DNA from 3 places in the Klebsiella planticola genome. Region 2 is predicted to be linked to each of the others. Evidence: predicted binding sites of a transcription regulator. Region 2 holds the regulator's gene; each other region holds the start of a gene.
The links. Region 2 encodes PhoB, which activates phosphate uptake and scavenging genes when phosphate is short. Its sites were predicted from a motif close to CTGTCATAAAACTGNCNNAT; they were not measured.
Positions count from the first base shown of each region.

Region 1 (3,283 bases), 520 kb from region 2:
GACTGGGTTCGCGACGAACAGCTGCCGGTCATTCTGGTGGTCGGCATTAAACTCGGCTGCATCAACCACGCGCTGCTGACGGCCCAGGCGGTACGTCAGGCCGGGCTGCCGCTGGTGGGCTGGATTGCAAACGACATCCAGCCGCCGGGTAAACGCCATGCAGAATATCTGGCGACCCTCAACGATCGACTTGCGGCTCCGTTGCTGGGTGAGATCCCATGGCTGGCGGACGCGTCGCGGCGTGAGGATCTCGGCCAGTACCTGGATCTCAGCGCGCTGGATCGGGCGTCATCCACTGTGCCAGCAGCGGTTCATCCAGCTGGATAACGCGGCCTTGCGCCACGTTACGCCCGCGATGCAGCAGGCAAAAACGGTCCGCTACCCGGCGAATAAACGGCAGGTGCTGTTCGGCAAGCAGCACCGTTAAGCCGATGTCGCGGTTCAGGCGCACCAGCAGGTCACCCAGCTTATGCACGAAGTGCTGTCCGCTGCCGCGCGAAGGCTCATCAAGAATCAGCAGACGCGGCCGGACAACCAGCGCTCTCGCCAGCGCCAGCTGGTACTGGTCATCTTCTGACAACATGGCGGCTTTATGCTGACGTCGTCCGTAGAGATCCGGAAAAAAATCGTAAATCTCCCCCTTGACGGCGACGCCCGGGTTTCCTCCGGCGGCCAGCGCAATATGCAGATTCTCCTCGACGCTCAGTTGAGAAAAGATCCGCCTGTCCTGCGGGACATAGCCGATGCCAATAATCGAACGGGAATGGGCGGAGAGCGGCGTGATATCGCAGGGCGGCGAACCGACGTCATGCCAGGTCATACTGCCGCTGGCGACCGGAAGATGCCCGGTAATGCAGTTCACCAGCGTGGTTTTGCCCATCCCCTGGAGTCCCATCACACAGGTGCACTCCCCCGGCTGAAGTTCAAGGTCGACATTCCATAGCGTGTGCTGATTTCCGTAGTACTGATTGACTGCGCGTAGACTCAACATAGACGTTTTCTCCTGTTTGGGGATAGCGGGCGACATGAAGATTCTGCAAATCTCTTGCCAGGAAAAAGAAGTTTCGGTTTTTTCCCGTATGGGCAGCTGCGGCGGGGCGGGGTGAAGGCGGGCCAGCGAGGCGGTTGCACTCTCCCGGTGCTAACGGGTATGAAAAATGGTGCAGAAAGCAACAAAAAGGCAGGCACCCTTAGCTGATAAATATCAAAAATAATTCGATAATTTTTTTTAGGCGGTCGATTTTCACCGCCGGTCGATTTCTGCGGGGTGGCAGAAGCCATGGCCTGCAGACACTTATCCACTATTCCTGTGGATAACCTTGTGTATTAGAGTTAGAGAACTTGCGGTAAGCTAGAGATTACGCGGCCTGCGGCTGAATTGGCGCGAAACCCATCTTTTGTTTAATATCATTAAATATCAATTAGTTGAATAAAAGCAATGGCTGTAAGGAAAGTGTCACCTGATGCCATAAAAGATTCACCACCTTGCTTGACAAATGTTAAATGATAAATTTTTTTGGGGATAACCCTACTGTCTGGCGGATTATTCTGCAGGATGGTCTTTTTTTACCCCAAAACGACGCGCATGCCGACCATTTCAGGAACAAACGATAATCTAACACTGTTTTTATATCCAGTATTATTTATTGGCAAAAATGAGCGTGAAGGGTAGAATTAAACACCTGCCGCATATCACCAGGCGCTTCATCCTTCTTCAGGGCCAGACATATGAGTAAAACGTTCACGCTGCATTCCGCATTCCGTCCTTCTGGCGACCAGCCGGAAGCTATCCGACGCCTGGAAGAGGGGCTGGAAGATGGTCTGGCGCACCAAACGCTGCTGGGGGTGACCGGGTCGGGTAAGACGTTCACCATTGCTAACGTTATCGCCGATCTCCAGCGTCCGACGATGGTGCTGGCGCCGAATAAGACCCTGGCGGCGCAGCTGTACGGCGAAATGAAAGAGTTCTTCCCGGACAATGCGGTGGAATATTTCGTCTCCTACTACGATTACTATCAGCCTGAAGCCTACGTGCCGAGCTCAGACACCTTCATCGAGAAGGATGCGTCGGTGAACGAGCATATCGAGCAGATGCGTCTGTCGGCGACCAAAGCGCTGCTTGAGCGGCGCGATGTGGTGGTGGTGGCTTCAGTATCGGCTATCTACGGTCTGGGCGACCCGGATCTCTACCTGAAGATGATGCTGCATCTGACCACCGGCATGCTGATCGACCAGCGGGCGATTTTGCGCCGCCTGGCGGAGCTGCAGTATACCCGTAACGATCAGGCCTTCCAGCGCGGCACCTTCCGCGTGCGCGGTGAAGTGATCGACGTCTTCCCGGCGGAATCCGACGATATTGCGCTGCGTATCGAGCTGTTCGATGAAGAGGTTGAGCGGCTGTCGCTGTTCGATCCGCTTACCGGTCAGGTTGAATCGACGATTCCGCGCTATACCATCTACCCGAAAACGCACTACGTGACGCCACGCGAGCGCATCGTGCAGGCGATGGAAGAGATTAAAGTCGAGCTCGCCGACAGGCGGAAGGTGCTGCTGGAGAACAACAAGCTGCTGGAAGAGCAGCGTCTGAGCCAGCGTACTCAGTTCGACCTCGAAATGATGAACGAGCTCGGCTACTGCTCCGGTATCGAAAACTACTCGCGCTATCTTTCCGGGCGCGGGCCGGGCGAACCGCCACCGACGCTGTTTGACTACCTGCCGGCGGATGGACTGCTGGTGATCGACGAATCCCACGTCACCATTCCGCAAATCGGCGGCATGTACCGCGGCGACCGGGCGCGTAAAGAGACGCTGGTGGAGTACGGCTTCCGTCTGCCGTCGGCGCTGGATAACCGCCCGCTGAAGTTCGAAGAGTTTGAGGCGCTGGCGCCGCAGACCATTTACGTCTCAGCGACGCCGGGTCCTTATGAGCTGGATAAATCCGGCGATGAGGTGGTCGATCAGGTGGTACGTCCGACCGGGCTGCTTGACCCGCTGATCGAAGTGCGTCCGGTGGCGACTCAGGTCGATGACCTGCTGTCGGAAATTCGCATCCGCGTCGCCATCAACGAGCGGGTGCTGGTCACCACCCTGACCAAACGCATGGCGGAAGATTTAACCGAGTATCTGGAAGAGCACGGCGAACGCGTGCGCTACCTGCACTCCGATATCGATACCGTAGAGCGTATGGAGATCATCCGCGACCTGCGGCTGGGCGAGTTCGATGTTCTGGTCGGTATCAACCTGCTGCGTGAAGGGCTGGATATGCCGGAAGTGTCGCTGGTGG
Region 1 is NZ_CP026047.1:3,407,286-3,410,568, forward strand. It holds gene bioD (dethiobiotin synthase) at 1-327, shown strand, start outside; gene MC50_RS16470 (ABC transporter ATP-binding protein) at 269-991, opposite strand; gene uvrB (excinuclease ABC subunit UvrB) at 1,729-3,283, shown strand, end outside.
Region 1: a site for PhoB is predicted at 1,443-1,462, ahead of uvrB (excinuclease ABC subunit UvrB). Genes of this name have one in related genera too.

Region 2 (3,283 bases):
TGACCATATCTAAGGAAAACCTCCGGCTAATCATGCGAACAAAAAAGCAGCAGGCGTTCATTAATTACGCGGCTAAAAAGTGACTGCAAACGAAAATGACCAGCCGAAGCTGGTCATTGGCAAGTCATGTTGACAAGGGCGCGTTCAGGCGCTTTTTTTGGCAATTAAACGTTCCGGGAGTAAGAAACTAAAACGCGTCCCTTTGCCTACCGTACTCTCAATTTCCAGGCGACTGTCGTGATGATTTACCGCATGTTTGACAATCGCCAGCCCAAGACCGCTGCCGCCGGTTTGCCGCGAACGCGCCTTATCCACGCGATAGAAGCGCTCGGTCAGACGCGGAATGTGCTCGGGCGCAATCCCCGGACCGTTATCCTCGACGCTGAACAACGCGCCATGCGGCGCCCGTTGCCAGCTGACGGTAATCTCCGTCCCCGCTGGCGTATGGTTAATCGCGTTATACACCAGATTGGACATCGCGCTTCGCAGCTGCTCTTCGTTGCCCAGCACCAGCAGCGTCTCATCGACGTGGAAGTGGAGCGTCTGCTTCTGCTGGCTGAGCGTCTGGGCTTCTCGCTCCACCACCCGCAGCATCATCGGCACGTCGATTTTGTCATTCATGGCCAGCGTCGGCGCCGCTTCAATCCGCGACAGCGTCAGCAGCTGCTTGACTAACCCCTCCATGCGCTGGGTTTGCTCGCGCATCGTATGCAGCGCTTTTTCGCGCGTCATCCCTTCCAGCACCTGCTCCTGCATCATCTCCAGATAGCCCTGCAGTACCGTTAACGGCGTGCGAAGCTCATGGCTGACGTTGGCAAAAAAGTTGCGCCGCGCGCCTTCCAGCTGGTGCATCTGCGTCACATCGCGCGCCACCATCAGCCACTGTTTGTCGCTGTAGGGCATGACGCGGATCTCCAGATGACGAGCAGTATTGAGGACCAGATTGAGCGGCTTTGAGAAATCCCTGTTTTTGAGGTAGTGAGCAAATTCAGGGTAGCGCAGGAGGTTAAGAATATTTTGTCCACTGTCGTCCGGCCAGCGCAGATTGAGGATCTGCTGAGCCAGACCATTACACCAGAAGATGGCCCCCTCCTCCGTCGTCAGCACCACCGCATCGGGCAACGACTCCGCCCCGCTACGAAAGCGTTTGATCAGACTGCCCAGTTCGCGTCGGCGCTTTTTATTGCGCATCTGCATCTGGTGAAGGCCGTAGAGCAGCGGTTCCCAGCTGCCGCTTCCCGGCGGTGGCGTCATGCTACGGTCGACCCATAGCCACCATGAAAGACGTAATAAATTCCAGAAATGCCAGATGAGAAGTCCGGTTACTGCCGCCAGCAAAAACCACGGCAGATAACCCACCACCGCCCCAAGAATCAGGGCCGGGATACAACATAAGAAAAGCTCAAGCGCCAGCCTTTTCCATGACAGCCGTTCCAGCACGGTTCACACTCCTGTCGAGATTCAGAAACGGGCGGAGAAACGATATCCCGTGCCGCGGACCGTTTGTACCATCCGGTCATGGCCGCTATGTTCCAGCGCTTTACGCAGACGGCGAATATGCACATCCACCGTTCTGTCTTCTACATACACGTTCGTCCCCCAGACGTGATTCAGCAGCTGTTCACGGCTGTAGACGCGTTCCGGGTGAGTCATAAAGAAGTGTAGCAATTTAAACTCCGTCGGCCCCATGTCCAGCGGACTTTCTCCGGTCATCACGCGATGGGAAGAAGGGTCAAGGCTAAGCCCTTGCATTTCAATCACTTCTTCCACAGCCATCGGCGAAATACGGCGCATCACCGCTTTGATTCGCGCCACCAGCTCTTTCGGTGAAAAAGGCTTAGTGATGTAATCATCGGCGCCGGTTTCCAGACCACGTACACGATCCTCTTCTTCACCGCGGGCGGTGAGCATGACGACCGGGATATCGCGGGTCATCGCCTCACGCTTGAGCAGCTTGATAAACTGGAGACCCGATCCGCCCGGCAGCATCCAGTCGAGGAGAATCAAATCAGGCCAGGGTTCATTGAGTTGATTCACCGCACTGTCATAATCTTCCGCCTCGACGGGCTGAAAGCCGTTTTGCTCAAGAACAAAGCAGACCATTTCGCGGATCGGAGCTTCATCTTCAACGACCAGAATTCTTCTCGCCATTATTTACCCTGTATTTTTTAGCCATCAGTATAGAGTGCGGCGCCATTATGCGTCAGTTTTGTGACAGATTTATGAAGAAAATGACCGTCATATGATAGCGGATTTTGAATAATGACAAGGAGTAACAATCGATCCTGCAGGCGTTAAAGGGGCAACCTGCCGGATGACAGGTATATAATGCGCCCATGCTTTTTCGCCAGGGAATACTTATGCGCATCATCCACACCTCTGACTGGCACCTTGGCCAGAATTTTTACAGCAAGAGCCGCGCCGCCGAACACTCGGCCTTTCTCGACTGGCTGCTGACCAGCGCGCAGGCGCACGAGGTCGATGCCATTATTGTCGCCGGCGACATCTTTGATACCGGCTCGCCGCCAAGCTACGCTCGCGAGCTGTATAACCGCTTTGTGGTTCAGCTTCAACAGACCGGCTGCCAGCTGGTGGTACTGGCGGGCAACCACGATTCGGTGGCGACGCTGAATGAATCCCGCGATATTCTGGCCTTTCTGAAAACCACGGTGGTGGCCAGCGCCGGCCATGCCCCCTTTATTCTGCCGCAGCGCGACGGCACCCCCGGCGCCATATTTTGCCCGGTCCCCTTCCTGCGCCCGCGCGAGCTGGTCACCAGCCAGGCCGGACACTCCAGCGGCGAAAAACAGCAGCTGCTGTTGAACGCCATCAGCGACTATTATCAGCAGCAGTACGAAGCGGCCTGCGCCCTGCGCGGCGATCGACCGCTGCCGATCGTCGCCAGCGGCCACCTGACCACCGTCGGCGCCAGCAAAAGCGATGCGGTGCGCGATATCTACATCGGCACGCTGGAGGCATTTCCCGCCAGCCATTTTCCCCCCGTTGATTATATTGCCCTCGGCCATATTCACCGGGCGCAAAAGATTGGCGGCAGCGAACATATTCGCTACAGCGGCTCCCCCATCGCCCTCAGCTTTGATGAGACAGGAAAAAGCAAAAGCGTCAATCTGGTGACCTTCACCGACGGGCAACTGACGGAGGTGCTTCCTCTGACGGTGCCGGTGACGCAGCCGCTGGCGGTGCTGAAAGGCGATTTCTCCAGCATCAGCGAACAGCTCACCCAGTGGCGGGACGCCCCTCAGGAGCCGGTCGTCTGGCTGGA
Region 2 is NZ_CP026047.1:2,883,268-2,886,550, reverse strand. It holds gene phoR (phosphate regulon sensor histidine kinase PhoR) at 145-1,440, opposite strand; gene phoB (phosphate response regulator transcription factor PhoB) at 1,462-2,151, opposite strand; gene sbcD (exonuclease subunit SbcD) at 2,361-3,283, shown strand, end outside.

Region 3 (3,283 bases), 2.0 Mb from region 2:
GACAGCGCGGGCAGCAGCCAGGTGGCCAGACTGTCGGCGTTGACCGCCAGCGACAGCAGCAGCGGTGTGGAGCCGGTCTGTTCATCGCCCAGCCACTCCTCTTCCAGCAGCTCAACCTGACGCAGCAGGGCCAGCAGTTTCTGCCCTTGTTCGGTCGGACGCGGCGGCACGGTACGCACCAGCAGCGGTTGGCCGAACATATTTTCCAGCTGTTTAATACGCTGAGAGACGGCGGACTGTGTAATGCAGAGCTTCTGCGCGGCGCGCTCAAACCCACGTTCTCTTATCACCGCATCCAGCGCCTGTAGTGTTCTGTAGTCCGGTCGTTTCATTATTCTGGCGTACCCCTATCACTTTTCATTAACTCGCACTATGACATAAATTCGTTTTTGATGAAGATGAAAAATGGTCTGTTCAGTTGTGTGACCCTGTCGCAGGGACAATTCCCCTCCCGGTGTTCTATAATGCGCCACAGGTATTCACATCTCGGACCATAATCATGACGCAAGATGAACTGAAAAAAGCAGTAGGCTGGGCGGCATTGCAGTATGTACAACCGGGCACCATCGTCGGTGTCGGTACGGGCTCCACGGCCGCGCATTTTATCGATGCGCTGGGCACCATGAAAGGGCAGATTGAAGGCGCGGTCTCCAGCTCTGATGCCTCCACCGAAAAACTGAAAAGCCTTGGCATTCCGGTTTTCGATCTGAACAGCGTGGACCGCCTGGGGATCTATGTTGATGGCGCCGACGAGATTAATGGCCATATGCAGATGATCAAAGGCGGTGGGGCGGCGTTAACTCGCGAAAAGATTATCGCCTCGGTAGCAGACAAGTTTATCTGCATCGCCGATGCCTCCAAGCAGGTGGATATTCTGGGCAAATTCCCGCTGCCGGTCGAAGTCATTCCGATGGCGCGTAGCGCTGTCGCGCGCGAGCTGGTGAAGCTGGGCGGCCGTCCGGAGTATCGCCAGGGGGTGGTGACCGATAACGGTAACGTGATTCTTGACGTCTTCGGCCTGGAAATTCTTGATGCCATCGCTCTGGAAAACAAAATTAACGGTATTCCTGGCGTCGTCACCGTTGGCCTGTTTGCCAACCGCGGAGCGGATGTGGCACTGATTGGAACCGCCGATGGCGTAAAAACCATCGTAAAATAATATAATCGGGGGAGCGAATGGCTCCCTCGCAAATATTTTTTCTCCAGGCTAAATTTGGTGACTTCTGTCACATTTATGCAACCAGGCTTAGTAACAATCTACCTTTTCTTTTCTTTCTGGTGTTTTGTCCTGCCATTTCCCTCTGCGTGATATTTCTTCAGGTCGTCGACGCAAACGTTCATATTGCCGCGATAGTTTTTTTTGATATGTTGCTGAGAAGAACTTTCGTTCAGCACGACATCAGATAAGACAAAACAGGACGGGGAAATGGCTAAGGTATCACTGGAAAAAGACAAGATTAAGTTTCTACTGGTTGAAGGTGTGCATCAAAAAGCGGTGGAGAATCTCCGCGCGGCGGGCTACACCAACATCGAATTTCATAAAGGCGCGCTGGACAGCGAAGAGCTGAAAGCGTCGATCCGTGATGCCCATTTCATTGGCCTGCGTTCCCGTACTCATCTGACTGAAGAGATCTTCGCCGCCGCGGAAAAACTGGTGGCGGTCGGCTGTTTCTGCATCGGCACCAACCAGGTTGATTTAGACGCGGCAGCGAAACGCGGGATTCCCGTTTTCAATGCGCCGTTCTCAAATACCCGCTCCGTTGCCGAGCTGGTCATTGGCGAACTGCTGCTGATGCTGCGCGGCGTACCAGAAGCTAACGCGAAAGCGCACCGCGGCGTGTGGAACAAGCTGGCGGTAGGCAGTTTTGAAGCGCGTGGCAAAAAACTGGGGATCATCGGTTACGGACACATCGGTACGCAGCTGGGTATTCTGGCTGAATCTCTGGGGATGCACGTCTATTTCTATGATATCGAAAGCAAACTGCCGCTGGGCAACGCTACCCAGGTCCAGCACCTCTCCGACCTGCTGAATATGAGCGATGTGGTTAGTCTGCATGTGCCGGAAAACGCCTCCACCAAAAATATGATGGGCGCGCAAGAGCTGGCGCTGATGAAACCCGGCGCGCTGTTGATCAACGCCTCGCGCGGTACGGTCGTGGATATCCCGGCGCTGTGCGATGCCCTGGCGCGTAAGCATCTGGCGGGCGCGGCGATTGATGTGTTCCCGACCGAACCGGCGACCAACAGCGATCCGTTCAGCTCGCCGCTGTGCGAGTTTGACAACGTGATCCTGACGCCGCACATCGGCGGCTCAACTCAGGAAGCGCAGGAGAATATCGGTCTGGAAGTGGCCGGTAAGCTGGCGAAGTATTCCGATAACGGTTCGACCCTTTCAGCGGTGAACTTCCCGGAAGTTTCTCTGCCGCTGCACGGCGGTCGTCGTTTGCTGCACATCCACGAAAACCGTCCCGGCGTGCTGACCGCTATCAACCAGATCTTTGCCGCGCAGAGCATCAACATCGCAGCACAGTATCTGCAAACCACGCCGCAGATGGGCTACGTGGTTATTGATATTGAGGCCGAAGAAGATGTGGCCCAGCAGGCGCTGCAGGCCATGAAGGCGATTCCGGGCACCATTCGCGCCCGTCTGCTGTTCTGATTGACGCAAGGATCCCTGCGGGGATCCTTTTACATGATGAGCACATCGCTACAGAATACCGGTGTCTTCCTGCTGTTGCTGATTCTGGCATGGACGGGGTTGGGCACCCACGATAGCCTCACCTGGCTGATGGAAGTGACGCCGGTCATTATCATCGTTCCGCTGCTGCTTGTGACGCGTTCACGCTACCCGCTCACGCCGCTCCTCTACACGCTTATCTTCTTCCATGCCATTATTTTGATGGTTGGGGGGATGTATACGTATGCGAAAGTGCCGATTGGATTTGATGTGCAGGCGTGGCTGAATTTAAGTCGTAATCCGTACGATAAGCTTGGCCACTTTTTCCAGGGGTTGGTTCCGGCGCTGGCGGCGCGGGAAATTCTGCTGCGCGGCGGCTATGTGCGCGGGCGCAAGATGCTCTCGTTTCTGGTGTGCTGCATTGCGCTGGCGATCAGCGCCACCTACGAGCTTATCGAATGGTGGGCGGCGCTGGCGATGGGGCAAGGGGCGGATGATTTTCTCGGCACCCAGGGCGATCCGTGGGACACGCAGTCGGATATGTTCTGCGCGTTGCTGGGGGCGCTGACGACGATCTTGTTACTTAGCGGATGGCATAACCGGCAA
Region 3 is NZ_CP026047.1:845,695-848,977, reverse strand. It holds gene argP (DNA-binding transcriptional regulator ArgP) at 1-332, opposite strand, end outside; gene rpiA (ribose-5-phosphate isomerase RpiA) at 500-1,159, shown strand; gene serA (phosphoglycerate dehydrogenase) at 1,427-2,659, shown strand; gene MC50_RS03980 (DUF2238 domain-containing protein) at 2,693-3,283, shown strand, end outside.
Region 3: a site for PhoB is predicted at 1,222-1,241, ahead of serA (phosphoglycerate dehydrogenase). Genes of this name have one in related genera too.